DNA from 3 places in the Pseudomonas sp. P2S-1 genome. Region 2 is predicted to be linked to each of the others. Evidence: predicted binding sites of a transcription regulator. Region 2 holds the regulator's gene; each other region holds the start of a gene.
What was found. The regulator sigma-54, encoded in region 2, starts transcription at its own class of promoters, with help from an activator protein. The targets are predictions, from matches to a motif close to ANTGGCATNNANNTTGCTNT.

Region 1 (6,589 bases), 2.6 Mb from region 2:
CCGGCTACCCGAACATGAACGGCATGGCCGAGATCAGCTTCATGGGGCAATTGGGCGGCGCGCTGGTCATGGCTTCGCTCGGCTTCATTCCGGGCTACCTGGTGTCCTGGGCGCTGAAAAAGGCCGGCGTGCTGCGGGTGCCGGCGCATGCCGAAGAGCGTGGCCTGGACCTGACCGAGGTACCGGCCCAGGCCTATCCGGAATGGAGCGGGATCTATGGTGAGCCGGTGAAAGCCAAGCCGGTGATGATCGCTGAAAGCAAAGCCACTGTCTGAGGAGAACCGGGATGAGCATCAGTACCTATGAAGGCGCCAGCGCCGTATTCACCTTTGCCGACAAGCCTGCGGTGCTGGGGGTGATCACCGTGGTGGTGATCGCGGCCACGCTGTATGCGCTGGTCACTACGTTCGTGCATGAGAAGCACAGCTATGCGATGCCGGATGAAGAACTACCGAAGCTGAAGTAAAGCTACAAAACGACGCGGACCCTGTGGGAGCGGGTTCACCCGCGATTGCGATAGCGAACCCACCATCGTAATCGCGGGTGAACCCGCTCCCACAGGGTCCGCGTCGATCCCGACAGAGTCAGGCCACCTGCCCATCCCCCACCAGCTTCAACCCGACAATCCCGCCGACAATCATCAGCAAACACACCCCCTTCAACACCCCCAGCGATTCCCCGAGAAACATGCTCCCGTAGATCACCGTCCCCAGCGTCCCGATGCCCACCCACACCGCATAGGCCAGCCCCAGCGGCAGCTCCCTGACCGACAGGCTCAGCAGGTAGATGCTCAAGGCCAGGAACACCCCGCAGTACAGGCTCGGCCATAACCGGGTGAAGCCATCGGTCCTGGGAATGATCGAGGCATACAGCACCTCGCACGCCCCGGCCGCCAGCAGATACGTCCATCCATTCAACCAGCCCACTGCCCTTCTCCTTTCACGACAAATGCAAACGCCGGCACAAGGCGCCGGCGCTGTTTTCCCTCAGGGATCAGTTGGAATACTTGTATCCCACCTCGCCGTGAGCGGAGAGGTCGAGGCCATCCACCTCGGACTCTTCATCCACCCGCAGCCCGCCGCAGAGCGCGCCGGCGATCTTGAAGGCGATCCAGCTGCTGAGCGCCGAGAAGACGATGCTGAACAGGATCGCCCCGCCATTGACCATCAACTGCTCCATCAGCCCGCGCCCTTCGGCGAAGCCCTGGCCACCGATGGCGGTGAGGGCGAACACCGGGGTCAGCAGGCCGCCGAGGATCCCGGCCACGCCATGCACGCCGAAGACGTCGAAAGCATCGTCCAGGCCGATCATAGGCTTGAGCTTGTCCACCGACCAGACGCACACCGGACCGGCGATAAAGCCCAGCAAAATGGCACCCATCGGCCCGACGAAACCGCAGGCCGGGGTGATCGCCACCAGGCCGGCAATCGCCCCGGAAATTGCGCCGAACAGGCTCGGACGCCCACGGTATTGCCATTCGACGATCAGCCAGCCCAGGGCGCCGGCACAGCTGGCAAGCATGGTGTTGACCATCACCAGCATGGCGAAGCCGCTGGCCGCCAGGGCACAACCGCCGCAGAAACCGAGCCAGCCGACCCAGAGCATGCAACCGCCGGTGTAGGTCATGGTCATGTTGTGCGGGGCCAGGGCCTGGGTGCCGAAACCGCGGCGGCGGCCGAGCATCCAGGCACCGACCAGGGCGGCGATGCCGACGTTGAGGTGCACCACGTTGCCGCCGGCGAAGTCCTGCACGCCGAGGTTGAACACCCAGCCGCCACCCCAGCCCATATGGGCCATGGGCAGGTAGTTGAGGGTCAGCCAGAAGGCCATGAAGACCATCACCGCCGAGAACTTCATGCGCTCGGCGAAGGCACCGACGATGATCGCCGGGGTGATCGCGGCGAATAGCAGCATGAACAGGAAGTACAGGTACTCGGGGATGGTCCCGGTGATCGAGTCCTTGCTCACGCCACGCAGGAACAGCTTGTCCAGGCCGCCGATAAAGGACTGCAACGAGCCGCCATCGGTAAAGGTCAGGCTGTAGCCATAGAGGGCGAACAGCACCGCCGCCAGGGACGCGGTGCAGAACACCTGCATGAGGATCGACAACACGTTCTTGCTGCGTGCCATGCCGCCGTAGAACAGGGCAAGCCCGGGCAACATCATCAACAGCACCACCAGCGAACACAGGGCCACGAAGGCGGTGTCGCCGCTGTCGATGGCCGCCGGCGCGTCCTCGGCGAATGCCGCCGTCGCGCCCAACATCAGGGAAAGGCCCAAGGTACCGCGGACCACAGGTGAATACCGGATCATTGCCCACTGCCTCCAATCGATGGGGATGCCGGTGGCCGCATTTGCTGGGCGGGCCGGCATTCATTGTCGCTGCGGCGCACCGCAGCTGTGTGATAGCCAGGGAGGCAACGCAAGCGCCTTGCCAAGTTCGGAAAATCACCGCGAACTTGTCGCAATCGCTTGAAAACATGGGTGTTTGTTGTAGGAAAAAATCAGTAGCAGCGCCCGGCTAGTCAATTCCCCTCAGGAAATTAAATTTCTTTTAGTGCAAAACCAATACAGAACTCACCAGTTTGGTGCTTAGGGCAAAAGCCCTCTGTTCCGGGGGTTTTCCTGTCCGATTCATCAAGATTTCTGGCATACCATCAACTGATAAAGTGATTGCAAACAAGAAGTAGTCGCAGATACTATCCGCGCGCATTTTTCCCTTGTCCTACAAATTCCGTCAGGATTCCTACGCCGATGCGCCGTACCATCGTCTCGCTCTGCCTGCTCCACGCCGTCCCTGCCCTGGCCCTTGCGGCCGAACCGAGCCTCCAGCTGGAAGCCGTGAACATCAACGACAGTGCCGACTACGAGCGTGCCGATGGCCCGGTGCAGGGCTACAAGGCAACCCGTTCCGCCAGCGCGACGCGCACCGACACCGCCCTGCACGAGACGCCGCAATCGGTCAGCGTAGTGCCCAAGGCGGTGCTGGAAGATACCGGCTCGACCTGCCTGCAGGATGCTCTGGACTATGCCGGCGGCGTTGGCCGGGCCAACAACTTCGGCGGCCAGGGCCTGACCACCGTGACTGTGCGCGGCTTCACCACCGGCGAGTACTACCGCAACGGTTTCCCGATGAACCGCGGCTACCCCAATGCCCCGGACGCGGCCAGCGTCGAGCGCCTGGAAGTGATCCGCGGTCCGGCCACCAGCCTGTATGGCCGTGGCGATCCCGGCGGTACCTTCAACGTGGTGACCAAGCAGCCGCTGCCGGAATCGAAAGTCACCGTCGGCAGCCAGTTCGATGACCAGGGCATGCACCGCGGCACCCTCGATGCCAGCGGCCCGCTGAACCAGGACGGCAGCCTGGCGTACCGTTTGAACCTGCTCGGCGAAGGTGGCGAGAGCTTCCGTGACGACGTGGAAAGCGAGCGCTACGAAGTGGCGCCGGTGCTCAGCTGGCAGGTCAACGATGCGACGAAGATCGTGTTCGAAGGCGATTTCATGCGCAACAACCACCCGCTGGACCGCGGCCTGACCCGCTACACCACGCAGAAAGGCAGCGCCTCACGGGACACCAATATCTGGGAGAAAGGCAGCGACAACCTGCTGCACAACGACAACGACATGGCCCAGGTGCGCTTCGAGCATATGCTCAATGACAACTGGACCCTGGGCGGTGGTTTCCAGTACCTCGACGGCTCGCTGGACGGCAATGCGGTGGAGGCCAACGGCGCCCCGGCGGACGGTCGTACCCTGCAGCGCAACTTCAACTGGCGCCGGCTGGAATGGACCGACCGTGACTATCAGTTGAACCTCACCGGCCACTTCGATACCGGTGCCTTCAGCCACACGCTGCTGACCGGCGTGGAATACGAAGACTACGACTACAACTCGATCATCATGCGTTCTTCGGCCGCCAACGGCACCTACCCGATCGACATCTACAACCCGGTCCTCGGCCAGCCACGTCCCGCCCTGACCCGCACCACCACCCATGACCAGGAAAACCTCAAGACCTGGGCCTTCTTCATCCAGGACCAGGTGGCCTTGACGGAGCGCCTCAAGGCCTTGGCCGGCTTGCGCGTGGAGCGCTTCGAGCACGAGTACGACAACCTGCTGCCGGGCAGCACCGACTGGGACGCGTCGCACAATGCGGTAACCCCGCGCTTCGGCCTGCTCTATGACCTGACCGACACCGTGGCCGTCTACGCCAACACCGCCCGCTCCTTCAAGCCCAACAGCGGTGCCAGCCGTGACGGTGCCGGTTTCGAGCCGGAAAAAGGCAAATCCTATGAGCTGGGCGTGAAGTGGGAAGCGCTGGAGCGTCAGCTGGCGGTGGACGCGGCGATCTACCACATCGTCAAGGAAAACGTCCTGACCCGCGACCCGGTGGACCCGAACTACAGCATCGCCGCTGGCGAGGTGCGCAGTCGCGGCCTGGATATCAACGTTGCCGGCAACATCACCCCTGAGTGGCGAGTAATCGGTGGCTATGCCTATGTCGACGCCGAAGTGACCAAGGATAACCGCCTGCCCACCGGCACGCGCCTGGCCAACATCCCGCGCAACAGCTTCAGCCTGCTCAACACCTATGAATTCCAGGATGGCTTCGCCAAGGGCCTGGGGCTGGGTGTCGGGGTGAAATACGTCGATGACCGCAACGGCCAGACCGAAGCGGTGACCTACACCATGGAGCGCTACAGCGTCGTCGACCTGCTGAGCTTCTACAAGGTCAACGAGCACGTGCGGCTGAATCTGGACGTGAAGAACGTATTCAACAAGGGGTATGACGAAGGGGCGTTCAACACCTATGCCTATCCGGGCGCGCCGCGCACGGTGCAGGCCGGGGTGGCGTACACCTTCTGACGCTGAACTGAAGCTTGACACCTAACCCTGTGGGAGCTGGCTTGCCAGCGATAGCTATGGTGAATTCACCTCAGTAATCGCTGGCAAGCCAGCTCCCACAGGGTCATGCAGTGTTCTTGAGAGCTGCGGTATCATCCGCTACCGCACTACCGCTCAAGGACCGACATGCAGATCCTCTTCTACGAGACCGACAAGCCCTACGGCTGCTTCTCGAATTTCTCCCGCCATGCGATCACCCTCGACGGCAGCGTCTGGCCGACCTCGGAACACTACTTCCAGGCCTGCAAGTTCACCGAGCAGGTGGATATCGATGCCGTGCGTGAAGCGAAGACGCCCTTCCTCGCCGCACAGATGGGCCGCGAGCGGCATCGCTCGTTCCGCAGCGACTGGGACCAGGTGCGCGACCAGGTGATGCTCGACGCCCTGCGGGCCAAGTTCAGCCAGCATGCCGAGCTGCGCGAGACGCTGCTGGGGACCGGGGATGCGGAGCTGGTGGAGCACACCAAAAACGACCGGTACTGGGCAGATGGTGGGGATGGAACTGGCAAGAACATGCTGGGCAAGTTGCTGGAGCAGGTTCGTGCTGAACTGAAGAAAACAGAGCAATAACAAGCGACACGGACCCTGTGGGAGCTGGCTTGCCAGCGATAGCGGTAGTGAATTCACCATCGTCATCGCTGGCAAGCCAGCTCCCACAGGGTTTGCGGTGATCCTGGAAAGGGGTTAGTAAATCCCGCGATAAATCGCCTCAACCTCCCGCACATCCATATCCCGCGGATTGCTGTCGAGCAGCCGCTTCAACCCGCCGACCACATCCGCGGCCATGCCCGGGATCGCCGCTTCATCCACCCCAAGCTTCGACAGACGGGTCTCCAGCCCGCTATCCCTGACCAGCCCTTCGATAGCCTGGACAAAGGCTTCGGCCGCAGCCGCCTCGTCAGCAAACACCTCCCCCGGCAACAGATACCCCGCCAGCTCCGCATACAACCCCTGCGCCGCTTCCAGGTTGAAGCGGATCATCGGTGCCATGACCAGCGCATTGGCATGCCCATGGGGGATATGGAACCGCGCCCCCAGCGGATACGCCAGCCCATGGATCGCCGCCACCGAGGCGTTGACGAAGGCCATCCCGGCCATCAGCGAGCCTTGCAGCATGGCCTCCCGCGCCGCCACGTCGCGACCGTCCGCCAGCACCTTGCGCAGGTTGCCGCCCAGCAGCCCCAGGGCCGTGGTGGCCAGGCCATCGGAAATCGGGTTCTTGCGGGTGCGGCTGGTGTACGCCTCGATGGCATGTACCATGGCATCCAGCCCGGTCGCCGCCGTGACCTGCGCCGGCAGGCCGAGGGTCAGTTCGGGATCGAGCACCGCCACGTCCGGCATCAGTTGCGCCGAGTACACCGCCTGCTTGCGCTGCTGCTCGTCGGTGATCACCGAGACCCAGGTCACCTCCGAGCCGGTCCCCGCCGTGGTCGGCATCAACACCAGCGGCAGGCGCCGGCCTCGGGCCCTGTCGGTGCCGTACAGGTCTTCCAGCGGCTGCTCGCTGTTGATCAGCAAGGCCACCAGCTTGGCCGCATCCAGCGAACTGCCGCCACCCAGGCCGAGCACGCCATCGGCGTCGAAAGCCCGCCCCTGGGCGACGGCCTGGCGGACCACGGCGGCCGGCGGATCCGCCACTACCTGGTCGAACACCGCCACGTCAAGACCCGCTGCCTCCAGCGCA
Region 2 (6,589 bases):
AAGCTGCAATATGAAATGACTGCGGACAAGGTCGAGCACCTCAAGGCCAGCGAGGTCACCCTGCTGACCAAGCCGGACCTGCAGATGTATCGCGGCACCGCGTATCCCTGGCACGTGCAGAGCGAGCGCGGCGAAGTCAATCCGGACGGTACCGAGGTGGAACTGATCGATTCGGTGCGGGTCGCCCGCACCGACGACAAGGATCGCACCACCATCATTACCTCCAGCCGCATGACGGTATTCCCGCAGAAGCAATATGCGCAAACCGAGCAAGACGTTAGAATCGACGGCGCCGGTGGCGTGACTACGGGCAAGGGAATGAAAGCGTATTTGAAAGACGGCAGGATGGACCTGCTGTCCAACGTAAGAGGACAGTATGAGGCTCGTTAAAACCCTCCCCTATTTGCTCAGCCTGAGCGCGGCACTGGGAAGCGCGAGCGCCTGGGCTCTGCCGAACGATCGCGAGCAGCCTATCCGGATCCAGGCGGACAACGCCCAGCTGGACGACAAGAAAGGCATCGCCACCTACACCGGTGACGTGATCATCACCCAAGGTTCGATGAAGATCACCGGCAACACCGTGACCCTGACCCGCGCCGCCAACGGCGATATCGACGTGGTCACGTCGGTGGGTACCCGCGCCTACTTCGAGCAGCAGCAGTCCGCCGCCAAGCCGGACAAGATGCAAGGCTGGGCCAAGCAGATCCAGTACCAGGCCCAGAAAGACACCATCATCCTCACCGATGACGCCAAGGTAGTGAACGAAGGCAACACCACCGAAGGCGAGAAGATCGTCTACAACACCCAGACTCAGGTCGCTACCGCCGGTCGCGCACCGGGCGTCACCACGCCACGCCAGCGTATCGACATGGTGATCCAGCCGAAGAAGAAGGGCGAGTAATGGCGACCCTCAAAGCCCAGCACCTGGCCAAGAGCTACAAGAGCCGGCAAGTCGTGCGCGATGTCAGCCTGTCGATCGACAGCGGGCAGATCGTCGGCCTGCTCGGCCCCAACGGCGCCGGCAAGACCACCTGCTTTTACATGATCGTCGGCCTGGTCCAGGCGGACCAGGGCCGCGTGCTGATCGACGACCTGGATGTCAGCAACCAGCCGATGCACGGCCGCGCCCGTGCCGGTATCGGCTACCTGCCCCAGGAAGCCTCGATCTTCCGCAAGCTGTCGGTAGCCAACAACATCATGGCGATCCTGGAAACCCGCAAGGACCTGGACAGCGACGGCCGGCGCAAGGAGCTGGAAAGCCTCCTGCAGGAATTCCACATCAGCCATATCCGCGACAACCTCGGCATGAGCCTGTCCGGTGGTGAACGCCGCCGCGTTGAAATCGCCCGCGCCCTGGCCACCGCGCCCAAGTTCATCCTGCTCGACGAACCCTTCGCCGGTGTCGACCCGATCTCGGTCGGCGACATCAAGCAGATCATCCATCATCTGAAGGCCAAGGGCATCGGCGTCCTGATCACCGACCACAACGTCCGTGAAACCCTGGACATCTGCGAAACCGCGTACATCGTCAACGACGGCCAACTGATCGCCGAAGGCGACTCGGAAACCATCCTGGCCAACCAGTTGGTGAAAGAGGTGTACCTCGGCCACGAGTTCCGCCTGTAAGCCGCAATACCGGAGTGACGGAGCGCTGGCATTAGGCCATTATCCCGGCTTAATTGTTACAGCGCTCTAGGCAAACGCTACAATTTCAGGCATATATCTTGCTTAAAATTGGCGCCCAGCGCCCGTGTAGTAGATGGCGCATGCGCGCCGGCGAATAAGGTCTAAAGCCCCAGCCATGAAACCATCGCTCGTCCTAAGAATGGGCCAGCAACTGACGATGACCCCGCAGTTGCAACAGGCCATCCGTCTGCTCCAGCTTTCCACGCTGGACCTGCAGCAGGAAATCCAGGAAGCCCTGGAGTCCAATCCGATGCTCGAACGTCAGGAAGACGGCGACGACTTCGACAACAGCGACCCCATGGCCGACAACGCCGAGAGCAAGCCCGTCGCCGAGTCTCAGGAAAGCAGCTTCGAACAATCCGCGCCGACGGCGGAAAACCTCGAGGAAGGCGAATGGAACGAGCGCATCCCCAACGAATTGCCAGTCGACACCGCCTGGGAAGACATCTACCAGACCAGCGCCAGCAGCCTGCCGAGCAACGATGACGACGAGTGGGACTTCACCACCCGCACTTCGGCCGGCGAGAGCCTGCAAAGCCACCTGCTCTGGCAGCTCAACCTGGCGCCGATGTCGGACACCGACCGGCTGATCGCCGTCACCCTGATCGACTGCATCAACAACCAGGGCTATCTCGACGAGACCCTGGAAGAGATCTGCGAGTCCTTCGACCCCGAACTGGACATCGAACTGGACGAGATCGAAGCCGTCCTGCACCGCATCCAGCAGTTCGAGCCCGCGGGCATCGGCGCACGCAACCTCGGCGAATGCCTGTTGCTGCAACTGCGCCAGTTGCCTGGCAATACGCCGTGGATGACCGAAGCGCAGCGTCTGGTCAGCGACTACATCGACCTGCTCGGCAGCCGCGACTACAGCCAGCTGATGCGCCGTATGAAGCTCAAGGAAGATGAACTGCGCCAGGTCATCGAACTGGTCCAGAGCCTCAACCCGCGCCCTGGCTCGCAGATCGAATCCAGCGAGCCGGAGTACGTGGTGCCCGATGTGATCGTGCGCAAGGACAACGAGCGCTGGCTGGTCGAGCTGAACCAGGAAGCCGTGCCACGCCTGCGGGTCAATCCGCAGTACGCCGGCTTCGTCCGCCGCGCCGACACCAGCGCCGACAACACCTTCATGCGTAACCAGTTGCAGGAAGCGCGCTGGTTCATCAAGAGCCTTCAAAGCCGCAATGAAACCCTGATGAAGGTGGCGACCCAGATCGTCGAGCACCAGCGCGGTTTCCTCGACCATGGCGACGAGGCCATGAAGCCGCTGGTCCTGCACGACATCGCCGAAGCGGTGGGCATGCACGAGTCGACCATTTCCCGGGTGACCACGCAGAAATACATGCACACACCTCGCGGAATCTACGAGCTGAAGTACTTCTTCTCCAGCCACGTCAGCACTTCCGAAGGGGGGGAATGCTCCTCCACCGCCATTCGCGCGATCATCAAGAAACTGGTTGCTGCGGAAAATCAGAAAAAGCCATTGAGTGACAGCAAGATCGCTGGTTTACTGGAGGCACAAGGCATCCAGGTAGCACGTCGCACCGTCGCCAAGTACCGCGAGTCCCTCGGCATTGCACCTTCGAGTGAACGCAAGCGATTGATGTGACATTCCCTGAGATGTGCCATCGCAATTCAGTGGCAGGCGCAACACCTGCCTCTTTATGCACGGCAATAAAGGAGAAGCAGTATGCAAGTCAACATCAGTGGACAACATGTAGAAGTCACTCCTCCGCTTCGTGAATACGTCGAGCAGAAGCTCAAGCGCCTGGAGGGTCATTTCGATCGCATCACCAACGTCCAGGTCATCATGAAGGTCGAGAAACTCCAGCAGAAAGTGGAGGCGACCCTGCAGATCCCCGGTGGTGAGGTGGTGGCGAATGCCGAAGACGCCGACATGTATGCCGCCATCGACTCCTTGACCGACAAGCTCGACCGCCAACTGAAAAAACACAAGGAAAAACAGCAAAGCCTGCTGCAAGGCGCAGCGGCCCGCTGATCCCCCTCATCCATGATCCGACTTGAATCCATCCTGACCCCCGGCCGTTCCCTCGTGAACGTGCCGGGCGGCAGTAAAAAGCGCGTACTTGAACAGATCGCCTACCTGATCGGGACGGACGTTCCCGGCCTGGAAAAACAGGAAGTGTTCGAAAGCCTGATTGCCCGGGAAAAACTCGGCTCCACGGGTTTCGGCAACGGCATCGCCATTCCTCACTGCCGCCTCAAGGGCTGCGCAAGCCCGGTCAGCGCCCTGCTGCACCTGGATGCCCCCATCGATTTCGACGCCATCGACGGCGCCCCGGTCGACCTGCTGTTCGTCCTGCTGGTCCCGGAAGCCGCCACCGATGCGCACCTGGAGCTGCTGCGCCAGATTGCCAGCATGCTTGACCGCAAGGACGTTCGCGACAGGCTGCGGGCTGCCGACAGCAGTGCCGCCCTGTACCAGGTTGTCCTGGACGCACAGAACGAGACCTGAGCATGCGCCTGATCATTGTCAGCGGCCGTTCCGGATCCGGCAAAAGCACCGCCCTCGATGTCCTGGAAGACAATGGTTTCTACTGTATCGACAACCTCCCCGCCGGTCTGCTTCCGCAACTGGCGGAAAGCGCGCTGATCAACACCGAATTGCTGCAACCGCGGGTGGCGGTCTCGATCGACGCGCGCAACCTGCCGAGCCACCTGAGCCGCTTCCCCGAGTTGCTCGAAGAGGCCCGCTCCCGGCATATCCAGTGCGACGTGCTGTACCTGGACGCCGACGAAGACACCCTGCTCAAGCGTTTTTCCGAGACCCGCCGGCGTCACCCGCTGACCAATCAGGACCGCTCCCTCGGCGAAGCGATCCGGGTCGAAAGCGAGCTGCTCGGCCCCATCGCCGACCTGGCCGACCTGAAGATCGACACCACCAGCCTGAACCTGTATCAGCTGCGTGATTCGATCAAGCTGCGCCTGCTCAACCAGCCGGAACCCGGGACCGCCTTCCTGGTGGAGTCCTTCGGTTTCAAGCGGGGCATGCCGGTGGATGCCGACGTGGTGTTCGACGTGCGCTGCCTGCCGAATCCGTACTGGAAGCCTGAGCTGCGCGAGCACTCCGGGCTGGACGCGCCGGTCATCGAATACCTCGCTGCGCAGCCGGATGTGGAAGAGATGTTCCAGGACATCTCGTCCTACCTGCTGAAATGGTTGCCGCGCTTCGCTGCCAGCAATCGCGCCTACGTCACCATTGCCATTGGCTGCACGGGCGGTCACCATCGTTCGGTCTACCTGACCGAACGCCTGGGCCAGTTGCTGCAACCCATATTGAAGAACGTCCAGGTCCGCCACCGCGACCTCTAGTCCACAGGATCCCACCCGCGATGCCCGCCATTGAAATCGAGATCATCAACAAGCTGGGGCTGCATGCCCGTGCGGCTGCCAAGTTCGTCGGCGTGGCGGGCAAGTTTCCCTGCGCGGTCAAGGTTGGACGCGCGCCGGACAAGCTGGTCGACGGCAAGAGCATCATGGCGGTGATGATGCTGGCTGCGGGCAAAGGGACGACGGTGCACCTGTTTGCGGAAGGCGAGCAGGACAATGATGCGATTCAGGCGTTGGTGGAGTTGATCAATAATCGCTTTGATGAGGGTGAGTGAAGTCGCCACCCTTCAATGAAAAAGCCCGCCATTAGGCGGGCTTTTTCATGGCAGATTCTCGCTGGATGATTTCGGGACCGCTTCGCGCTCCATCGCAGCGGTGCGGCGGTCCGACAAGCCAGCTCCTACAAGGGCAGGGTCGACCGCGAGTTTTCGGGAATACACAAGCTCTTCCCTGTGAATCCTATCCATCTCGATCGTGCTTTCAACAAGACGGTTGAATAGATTCTCTTCCATCAACAACACCCTACTCGCTGGCGCTACAGACAGGGAATCCTGTGCCTTTGTATAGGATGGAACAAGCCGCTGACTTCCTCTTATTTGTCCTACCCCAGGAAAACTGAGGTAGGAAAATTCCAAAGCACCACGCGGACACTGTGGGAGCTGGCTTGCCAGCGATTGGCCGGACCTGACAACGGTGCTGTCATTGCCGGCCTCATCGCTGCATAGGTATCTCTGGGCTTGCGGCGGATTTGTAGGAGCGTGGCCCTTCGCGGGCAAGCCACGCTCCTACAGATCCAGCGCAAGCCCAAAATCTGAACCCGAACGAGAGATGTGTAGATACCCATGCTCATCGCTGGCAAGCCAGCTCCCACAGGATCTTCACAGCCTTTGAAAAGGGCGGTACCGCGCCATCACGACAGCGCGGTATCCATCACCATCATCAGGCAGAACCCGACGCACAACCCCAGGCTGGCCAATCGATGATGCCCATTGGCCCGGGACTCGGGAATGATTTCCTGGGTCACCACCAGCAGCATGGCCCCGGCCGCGAAGGCCAGCCCTAGCGGCAACAGCAGCTCCGCCACATTCACCAGCCAGGCACACACCAGCGCTGCCGCCGGCTCCACCAGGCCCGACGCCGCGCCGATCAGGAACGCCTTGAAGCGCGCCATCCCGGCGCCCGCCAGTACCAGGGCAATCACCAGGCCTTCCGGCACGTCCTGCAGGGCAATGCCCATCGCCAGGCTGTCCGCATCCGGCATGCCGCCGCCGGCAGACACACCAATGGCCATCCCCTCCGGAATGTTGTGGGCAATGATCGCAATGACGAAGATCCAGATCCGCGCCGGGATCACCGGCTGGGTTCCGGATGCCACCAGCGCCTCGGGCGAAGCACCGGAGACCTGGCGATCCACCAGGAACAGGCACAACGCACCGAACAGCAAGCCGAAGCTGACCAGGCCACCCGCGCCCCACTTGCCGAAGCCCACCGCCTGCGCGGCATCCAGCCCCGGGATGATCAACGAGAACGCGGTGGCCGCCAGCATCACGCC
Region 3 (6,589 bases), 760 kb from region 2:
TAAAGGGGTGGGCGTGCTCCACCGCCTGGCGCAGGGAGTTCAGGGCCTCGCTGGACTCGGTGAAGAGTTCGCTGATGAATTGCCCATGGCTGCGCTGGCCGCTGATGGCCAGGAGCATCTCCGCCGCCGGGTTCATGTACTCAAGGCGCAATTCGGCGTTGAGCAGGATGGTGGCGGTGGTCAGGTTGTCCAGTAGTAGTCGGTGCAGTGCATCGCTGATGGTCATGTGGCGTCTTTGACCTCTTTTGGCACATGTCGGACCCGGCAACGGCCAGGGGCGCGAACGCTGGTCATTCGCTGATCCGAGGAAAATGCAAAAAGCAAACCAAGGCTCCGAAAAGAAGCGGAATCTCCGGGGAAACCCCTGAATCTGCCCGAAAAAGGCCTACAAAGTCCGGAATTGCAAGAATTTGTGACCCAAAATGGGCTGGATTATTCCCCGGAATGCCAGTTTACGCACCAAGATGAAGCATAGAGTGAAAGATGCTGCTTGCCTGCCACGGACGTGACTGGGTGTGGATCAACGTGCAGGCAACGCCTGCTCTTCTTCCACCGCGATCACGGAAAGAGGAAGGCCCGGGCTCCCTGCATAAAACACGATCAGCTCGGCGCCGCGGCTGCCGCTGTGGCCGCGATGGACGATGCCGGTCAGCTCCGCCAGGGCCTCGCCGGCCCGCAGGTGTTTCTCGCGGCCGTCGCGGGTTTCGACGCGCAGGTCGCCAGCGAGCAGATAGCCGGCATTGGGGGCGGGATGATGATGCCAGTCGAGCGAGGTATCGGGTGCGATACGGATCTTCAACAGGCTGAGTTCGGGACTGCCGGTGGGGTAGTCGGGGTAGGGCGAGCCGTCCCAGGCCGTGCTGGTGCGCAACAGCACCTGTGCATCGACGGGCTGGGTGGCGGGAGTGCTGGAGCAAGCGCTGATCAGCGCCAGCGAACCGAGAAGAAAGAGACGTGTGAGCATGACGTGGCCTCGCTGAGTGGGGAGCGGACCAGCATGGGGCAGGGGGAAATCCCGGACTATCAGCCCTGGAGCTGAAGCCTGTACGAAAAAGGCCTCCCGAAGGAGGCCTTTTCCATGTTGAGCCGCAAGCTTCAAGCTGCAAGTCATAAGAGAAAAGCAGGAACAGCGTGGTCTGCTTTTCTTGTGGCTTGAAGCTTATAGCTTGCAGCTCCCCAGCGGAGAATTAGCAGCTGTAGTACAGCTCGTATTCCAGTGGGTGTACGAAGGTGCGGACCTTGATTTCTTCTTCGGATTTCAGCGCGATGTAGGCATCGATGAAGTCGTCGGAGAACACGCCGCCCTTGGTCAGGAACGCACGGCCTTTGTCCAGTTCTTCCAGGGCCTCTTTCAGGCTGCCGCAGACTTGCGGGATTTCCTTGGCTTCTTCTGGTGGCAGGTCGTACAGGTTCTTGTCCGCTGCGTCGCCTGGGTGGATCTTGTTCTGGATACCGTCCAGGCCGGCCATCAGCAGGGCAGCGAAGGCCAGGTACGGGTTGGCAGCCGGATCCGGGAAGCGGGCTTCGATACGGCGGGCTTTCGGGCTGCCGACGTAAGGAATGCGGATCGAGGCGGAACGGTTGCGCGCCGAGTAGGCCAGCATGACCGGAGCTTCGAAGCCTGGGACCAGACGCTTGTAGGAGTTGGTCGACGGGTTGGTGAAGCCGTTCAGGGCCTTACCGTGCTTGATGATGCCGCCGATGAAGTACAGGGCGGTGTCGGACAGGCCGGCATAGCCTTCGCCGGAGAAGGTGTTCTTGCCTTCTTTCCAGATCGACATGTGCACGTGCATGCCCGAGCCGTTGTCGCCGTACAGAGGCTTCGGCATGAAGGTCGCGGTGCGGCCGTAGGCATCGGCAACGTTGTGCACGACGTATTTCAGGGTCTGAACTTCGTCAGCCTTCTTCACCAGGGTGTTGAACTTGACGCCGATTTCGTTCTGGCCGGCAGTCGCCACTTCGTGGTGGTGAACTTCGACGGTCTGACCCATCTCTTCCAGTGCGTTGCACATGGCGGTACGGATTTCGTGGTCGTGGTCGAACGGCGGAACCGGGAAGTAGCCGCCCTTGACGCCTGGACGGTGGCCTTTGTTGCCGCCTTCGACGTCCTGGTCGGACATCCAGGAGCCTTGCTCGGAGAAGATCTTGAACATCGAGCCGGAGATGTCGGACTTGAACTTCACTTCGTCGAAGATGAAGAACTCTGGCTCCGGACCGGCGAAGACGGTGTCACCGATGGCGGTGCTCTTCAGGTACTCTTCGGCGCGCTTGGCGATCGCACGTGGGTCGCGATCGTAGCCTTGCATGCTGGAAGGCTCGATGATGTCGCAGACCAGGATCAGGGTCGGCTCTTCGGTGAACGGGTCCAGGACGGCGGTGTCGTCGACCGGCATCAGGATCATGTCGGAGGCTTCGATGCCTTTCCAGCCAGCGATGGAGGAACCGTCGAACATCTTGCCGACTTCGAAGAAGTCGTCTTCCAGCGCGTCACGGGCTGGCATGGTGACGTGGTGCTGAGTGCCGCGGGTGTCAGTGAAGCGCAGATCAATCCATTTAACGTCATGATCTTTGATGAGTTGAACCGACTTCGACATGGTGTCCTCCGGGTGGGGTAGAGCTTGCCTGTGCAGCCCTTGAATTTGGGTGATGCCGGGCCGGAATACTCGACCAAGGCAACCTGCCTCACAAGGGAGCAAATTGCATGCCAGTGCCCGAAAACGGGATTTATGCCCCGTTTTCTCGCGTTTCAGCCTTTTCTGTAGGAAATGTCGATTTTTTCTGCGCTCTTTGAGTGCGCAAGATCGCCTAAATGCACCAACTTGATGCACGAGAAAGCATTCGGACAAAAGTTGGTCAAACCTTGAGCAATTTCCGCTATAATCCGCGCCCCCCTTTTTCGGCTGGCCGCTCGCGCGCTGTTTTCCATGAAACTGATCGTCAAAGTCTTTCCAGAAATCACCATCAAGGGCCGCCCGGTCCGCAAGCGGTTCATCCGTCAGCTCGGCCGCAACATCCGCGCCGTGCTGCGTGAGCTCGACCCCGAGGTCAAGGTCGATGGCGTCTGGGACAACCTCGAAGTGGTCACCCGCATCGAGGACGAGAAAGTATTGCGCGAGATGACCGAGCGCCTGACCTGCATGCCGGGGATCGCGCACTTCCTGCAGGTCGACGAATACCCGCTGGGTGATTTCGACGATATCGTCGCCAAGTGCAAGACCCACTTCGGCCACCTGCTGGCCGGCAAGCGCTTCGCCGTGCGCTGCAAGCGCGGCGGCCACCACGACTTCACCTCGATGGACGTCGACCGCTACGTCGGCAGCCAGCTGCGCCAGCAGTGCGGCGCCGCCGGCATCGACCTGCGCAACCCGGAAGTGGAAGTGCGTATCGAAGTGCGCGACAAGCGCCTCTACGTGATCCACAACCAGCACAAGGGCATCGGCGGCTACCCGCTGGGCGCGCTGGAGCAGACCCTGGTACTGATGTCCGGCGGTTTCGACTCCACCGTCGCCGCCTTCCAGATGATGCGTCGCGGCCTGATGACCCACTTCTGCTTCTTCAACCTTGGCGGCCGTGCCCACGAGCTGGGCGTGATGGAAGTCGCCCACTACCTGTGGAAGAAGTACGGCAGCAGCCAGCGCGTGCTGTTCGTCAGCGTGCCATTCGAGGAAGTGGTCGGCGAGATCCTCGGCAAGGTCGACAACAGTTATATGGGCGTGACCCTCAAGCGCATGATGCTGCGCGCCGCGACCCGGGTTGCCGACCGTCTGGAAATCGATGCGCTGGTTACCGGCGAGGCCATTTCCCAGGTCTCCAGCCAGACCCTGCCGAACCTTGCGGTGATCGACTCGGCCACCGAGAAACTGGTACTGCGTCCGCTGCTGGCCAGCCACAAGCAGGACATCATCGACCAGGCCAACGAAATCGGCACCGCCGAGTTCGCCAAGCACATGCCTGAATATTGCGGCGTGATCTCGGTGAACCCGACCACCTGCGCCAAGCGCCACCGCGTCGACCACGAAGAAAAGCAGTTCGACATGGAAGTGCTGGACCGCGCCCTGGAGCGCGCCCGCTATATTTCCATCGACCACGTGATCGACGAACTGGGCCAGGACATCCAGGTCGAAGAACTGGCCGAGGCCCTGCCGGGCCAGATCGTCATCGACATCCGTCACCCGGATGCCCAGGAAGACGAACCTCTGCTGCTCGACGGCATCGAAGTCCAGGCCGTGCCGTTCTATGCACTGAACAGCCGCTTCAAGCACCTGGATGGCAATCGTCAGTATTTGCTCTATTGCGATAAAGGTGTCATGAGCCGCCTGCATGCTCATCACCTGCTCAGTGAGGGACACGCCAATGTGCGCGTTTATCGCCCCGCCTAGGAAGCACGATGGCGATCGTTCCCGCCATCGTCCTCCCGACCGGATTTCCTGCTCCGTTTACTGAAACCCGCTGCCCTGGCGGCGGCACCGAATACCTGAGATCGAGATACACACAGTGATTGAGAATCTGCGCAACATCGCCATCATCGCCCACGTTGACCATGGTAAAACCACCCTGGTCGACAAACTCCTGCGCCAGTCCGGCACCCTGGAGCGTAACGAGCTCAACGACGAGCGCGTCATGGACTCCAACGACCAGGAAAAAGAGCGCGGTATTACCATTCTGGCGAAAAACACCGCCATTAACTGGAATGGCTACCACATCAACATCGTCGACACCCCCGGCCACGCCGACTTCGGTGGCGAAGTAGAGCGCGTAATGTCGATGGTCGACTCCGTGCTGCTGCTGGTCGACGCTCAAGACGGCCCTATGCCGCAAACCCGTTTCGTGACCAAGAAGGCCTTCGAAGCCGGTCTGAAGCCGATCGTCGTGATCAACAAGGTCGACCGTCCGGGCGCGCGTCCTGACTGGGTTCTGGACCAGATCTTCGACCTGTTCGACAACCTCGGTGCCACCGACGAACAGCTGGACTTCAAAGTCGTCTACGCCTCGGCCCTGAACGGCATCGCCGGTCTGGACCACACCGAAATGGCCGAAGACATGACCCCGCTGTACCAGTCGATCATCGACAACGTACCTGCGCCGGCTGTCGACCGTGACGGTCCGTTCCAGATGCAGATCTCCGCTCTGGACTACAACAGCTTCCTCGGTGTTATCGGCGTTGGCCGTATCGCCCGTGGCCGCGTCAAGCCGAACACCCCGGTCGTCGCCATCGACACCGACGGCAAGCGCCGCAACGGTCGTATCCTGAAGCTGATGGGTCACCACGGCCTGCACCGCATCGACGTCGAAGAAGCCCAGGCTGGCGACATCGTCTGCATCAGCGGTTTCGACGAGCTGTTCATCTCCGACACCCTGTGCTCCCCGGACGCAGTGGAAGCGATGAAGCCGCTGACCGTCGACGAGCCGACCGTTTCCATGACCTTCCAGGTGAACGACTCGCCGTTCTGCGGTAAAGAAGGCAAGTTCGTGACCTCCCGTAACATCAAGGAGCGTCTGGACAAGGAACTGCTGTACAACGTTGCACTGCGCGTTGAAGAAGGCGACTCGGCTGACAAGTTCAAGGTTTCCGGCCGTGGTGAGCTGCATCTGTCGGTTCTGATCGAAACCATGCGTCGCGAAGGCTTCGAGATGGCTGTAGGCCGTCCTGAAGTGATCATCCGCGAAGTCAACGGTGCCAAGCACGAACCGTTCGAAAACGTCACCATCGACATCCCTGAAGAATCCCAGGGCAAGGTCATGGAAGAAATGGGTCTGCGTAAGGGCGACCTGACTAACATGGCGCCGGATGGCAAGGGTCGTGTACGTCTGGAGTACAACATTCCAGCCCGTGGTCTGATCGGTTTCCGTAACCAGTTCCTGACCCTGACCAACGGTGCAGGCATCCTGACCTCGATCTTCGACCGCTACGACACCATGAAGTCCGGCCACATGTCCGGCCGCCTGAACGGCGTACTGGTTTCGGTCGAGACCGGCAAGGCCCTGACCTACTCCCTGGAAACCCTGCAGGCGCGCGGCAAGCTGTTCGTCGAGCACGGCCAGGAAATCTACAACGGTCAGATCGTTGGTCTGAACAGCCGTGACAACGACCTGGGTGTGAACCCAACCAAAGGCAAGAAGCTCGACAACATGCGTGCTTCGGGCAAGGACGAGACCATCGCCCTGGTTCCGCCGGTTCGTTTCACCCTGGAACAGGCCCTGGAATTCATCCAGGACGACGAGCTGTGCGAAGTGACGCCTAAGTCGATCCGTCTGCGCAAGAAGATCCTCGACGAAGGCGAGCGTACCCGCGCTGCCAAGAAAGCCAAGGCCAACTAAGCCCGGCTTGAAATGAAAAAGCCCCCGGTCGAAAGGCCGGGGGCTTTTTTTTGCCTGCTGTCGCGGTACCTGTAGGAGCTGGCTTGCCTGCGATGGACCGCATAGCGGTCCCAAATCCTGCCAATTCAGAGCCTCTGGATGAACAGGATCGAACAGGCGCTGAATTTCGATCACTGTCTGTTCAGGAGCTCGTGCTGGATGGTTTTGGGACCGCTGCGCGGTCCATCGCAGGCAAGCCAGCTCCTACAGGGGGCTGAGCTGATCTTTCAGC

Region 1: AC2CQI_RS07720 (ammonium transporter) is a predicted target of sigma-54. The motif match lies at 2,420-2,439, and genes of this name have one in related genera.
Region 3: glnA (type I glutamate--ammonia ligase) is a predicted target of sigma-54. The motif match lies at 2,690-2,709, and genes of this name have one in related genera.

What each region holds. Positions count from the first base shown of each region.
Region 1 covers NZ_CM170068.1:1,741,965-1,748,553, forward strand. The annotation lists gene AC2CQI_RS07705 (ammonium transporter) at 1-275, shown strand, start outside; gene AC2CQI_RS07710 (hypothetical protein) at 287-466, shown strand; gene AC2CQI_RS07715 (DMT family transporter) at 585-926, opposite strand; gene AC2CQI_RS07720 (ammonium transporter) at 994-2,313, opposite strand; gene AC2CQI_RS07725 (TonB-dependent siderophore receptor) at 2,755-4,866, shown strand; gene ybiA (riboflavin biosynthesis intermediates N-glycosidase) at 5,032-5,475, shown strand; gene AC2CQI_RS07735 (iron-containing alcohol dehydrogenase) at 5,590-6,589, opposite strand, start outside.
Region 2 covers NZ_CM170068.1:5,701,927-5,708,515, reverse strand. The annotation lists gene lptC (LPS export ABC transporter periplasmic protein LptC) at 1-390, shown strand, start outside; gene lptA (lipopolysaccharide transport periplasmic protein LptA) at 377-901, shown strand; gene lptB (LPS export ABC transporter ATP-binding protein) at 901-1,626, shown strand; gene AC2CQI_RS25625 (RNA polymerase factor sigma-54) at 1,802-3,295, shown strand; gene hpf (ribosome hibernation-promoting factor, HPF/YfiA family) at 3,377-3,685, shown strand; gene ptsN (PTS IIA-like nitrogen regulatory protein PtsN) at 3,698-4,162, shown strand; gene rapZ (RNase adapter RapZ) at 4,165-5,019, shown strand; gene AC2CQI_RS25605 (HPr family phosphocarrier protein) at 5,040-5,312, shown strand; gene AC2CQI_RS25600 (hypothetical protein) at 5,358-5,549, opposite strand; gene AC2CQI_RS25595 (ZIP family metal transporter) at 5,948-6,589, opposite strand, start outside.
Region 3 covers NZ_CM170068.1:4,937,500-4,944,088, forward strand. The annotation lists gene glnL (nitrogen regulation protein NR(II)) at 1-226, opposite strand, end outside; gene AC2CQI_RS22175 (cupin domain-containing protein) at 521-964, opposite strand; gene glnA (type I glutamate--ammonia ligase) at 1,188-2,594, opposite strand; gene thiI (tRNA uracil 4-sulfurtransferase ThiI) at 2,925-4,379, shown strand; gene typA (translational GTPase TypA) at 4,495-6,318, shown strand; gene AC2CQI_RS22195 (YkgJ family cysteine cluster protein) at 6,585-6,589, opposite strand, start outside.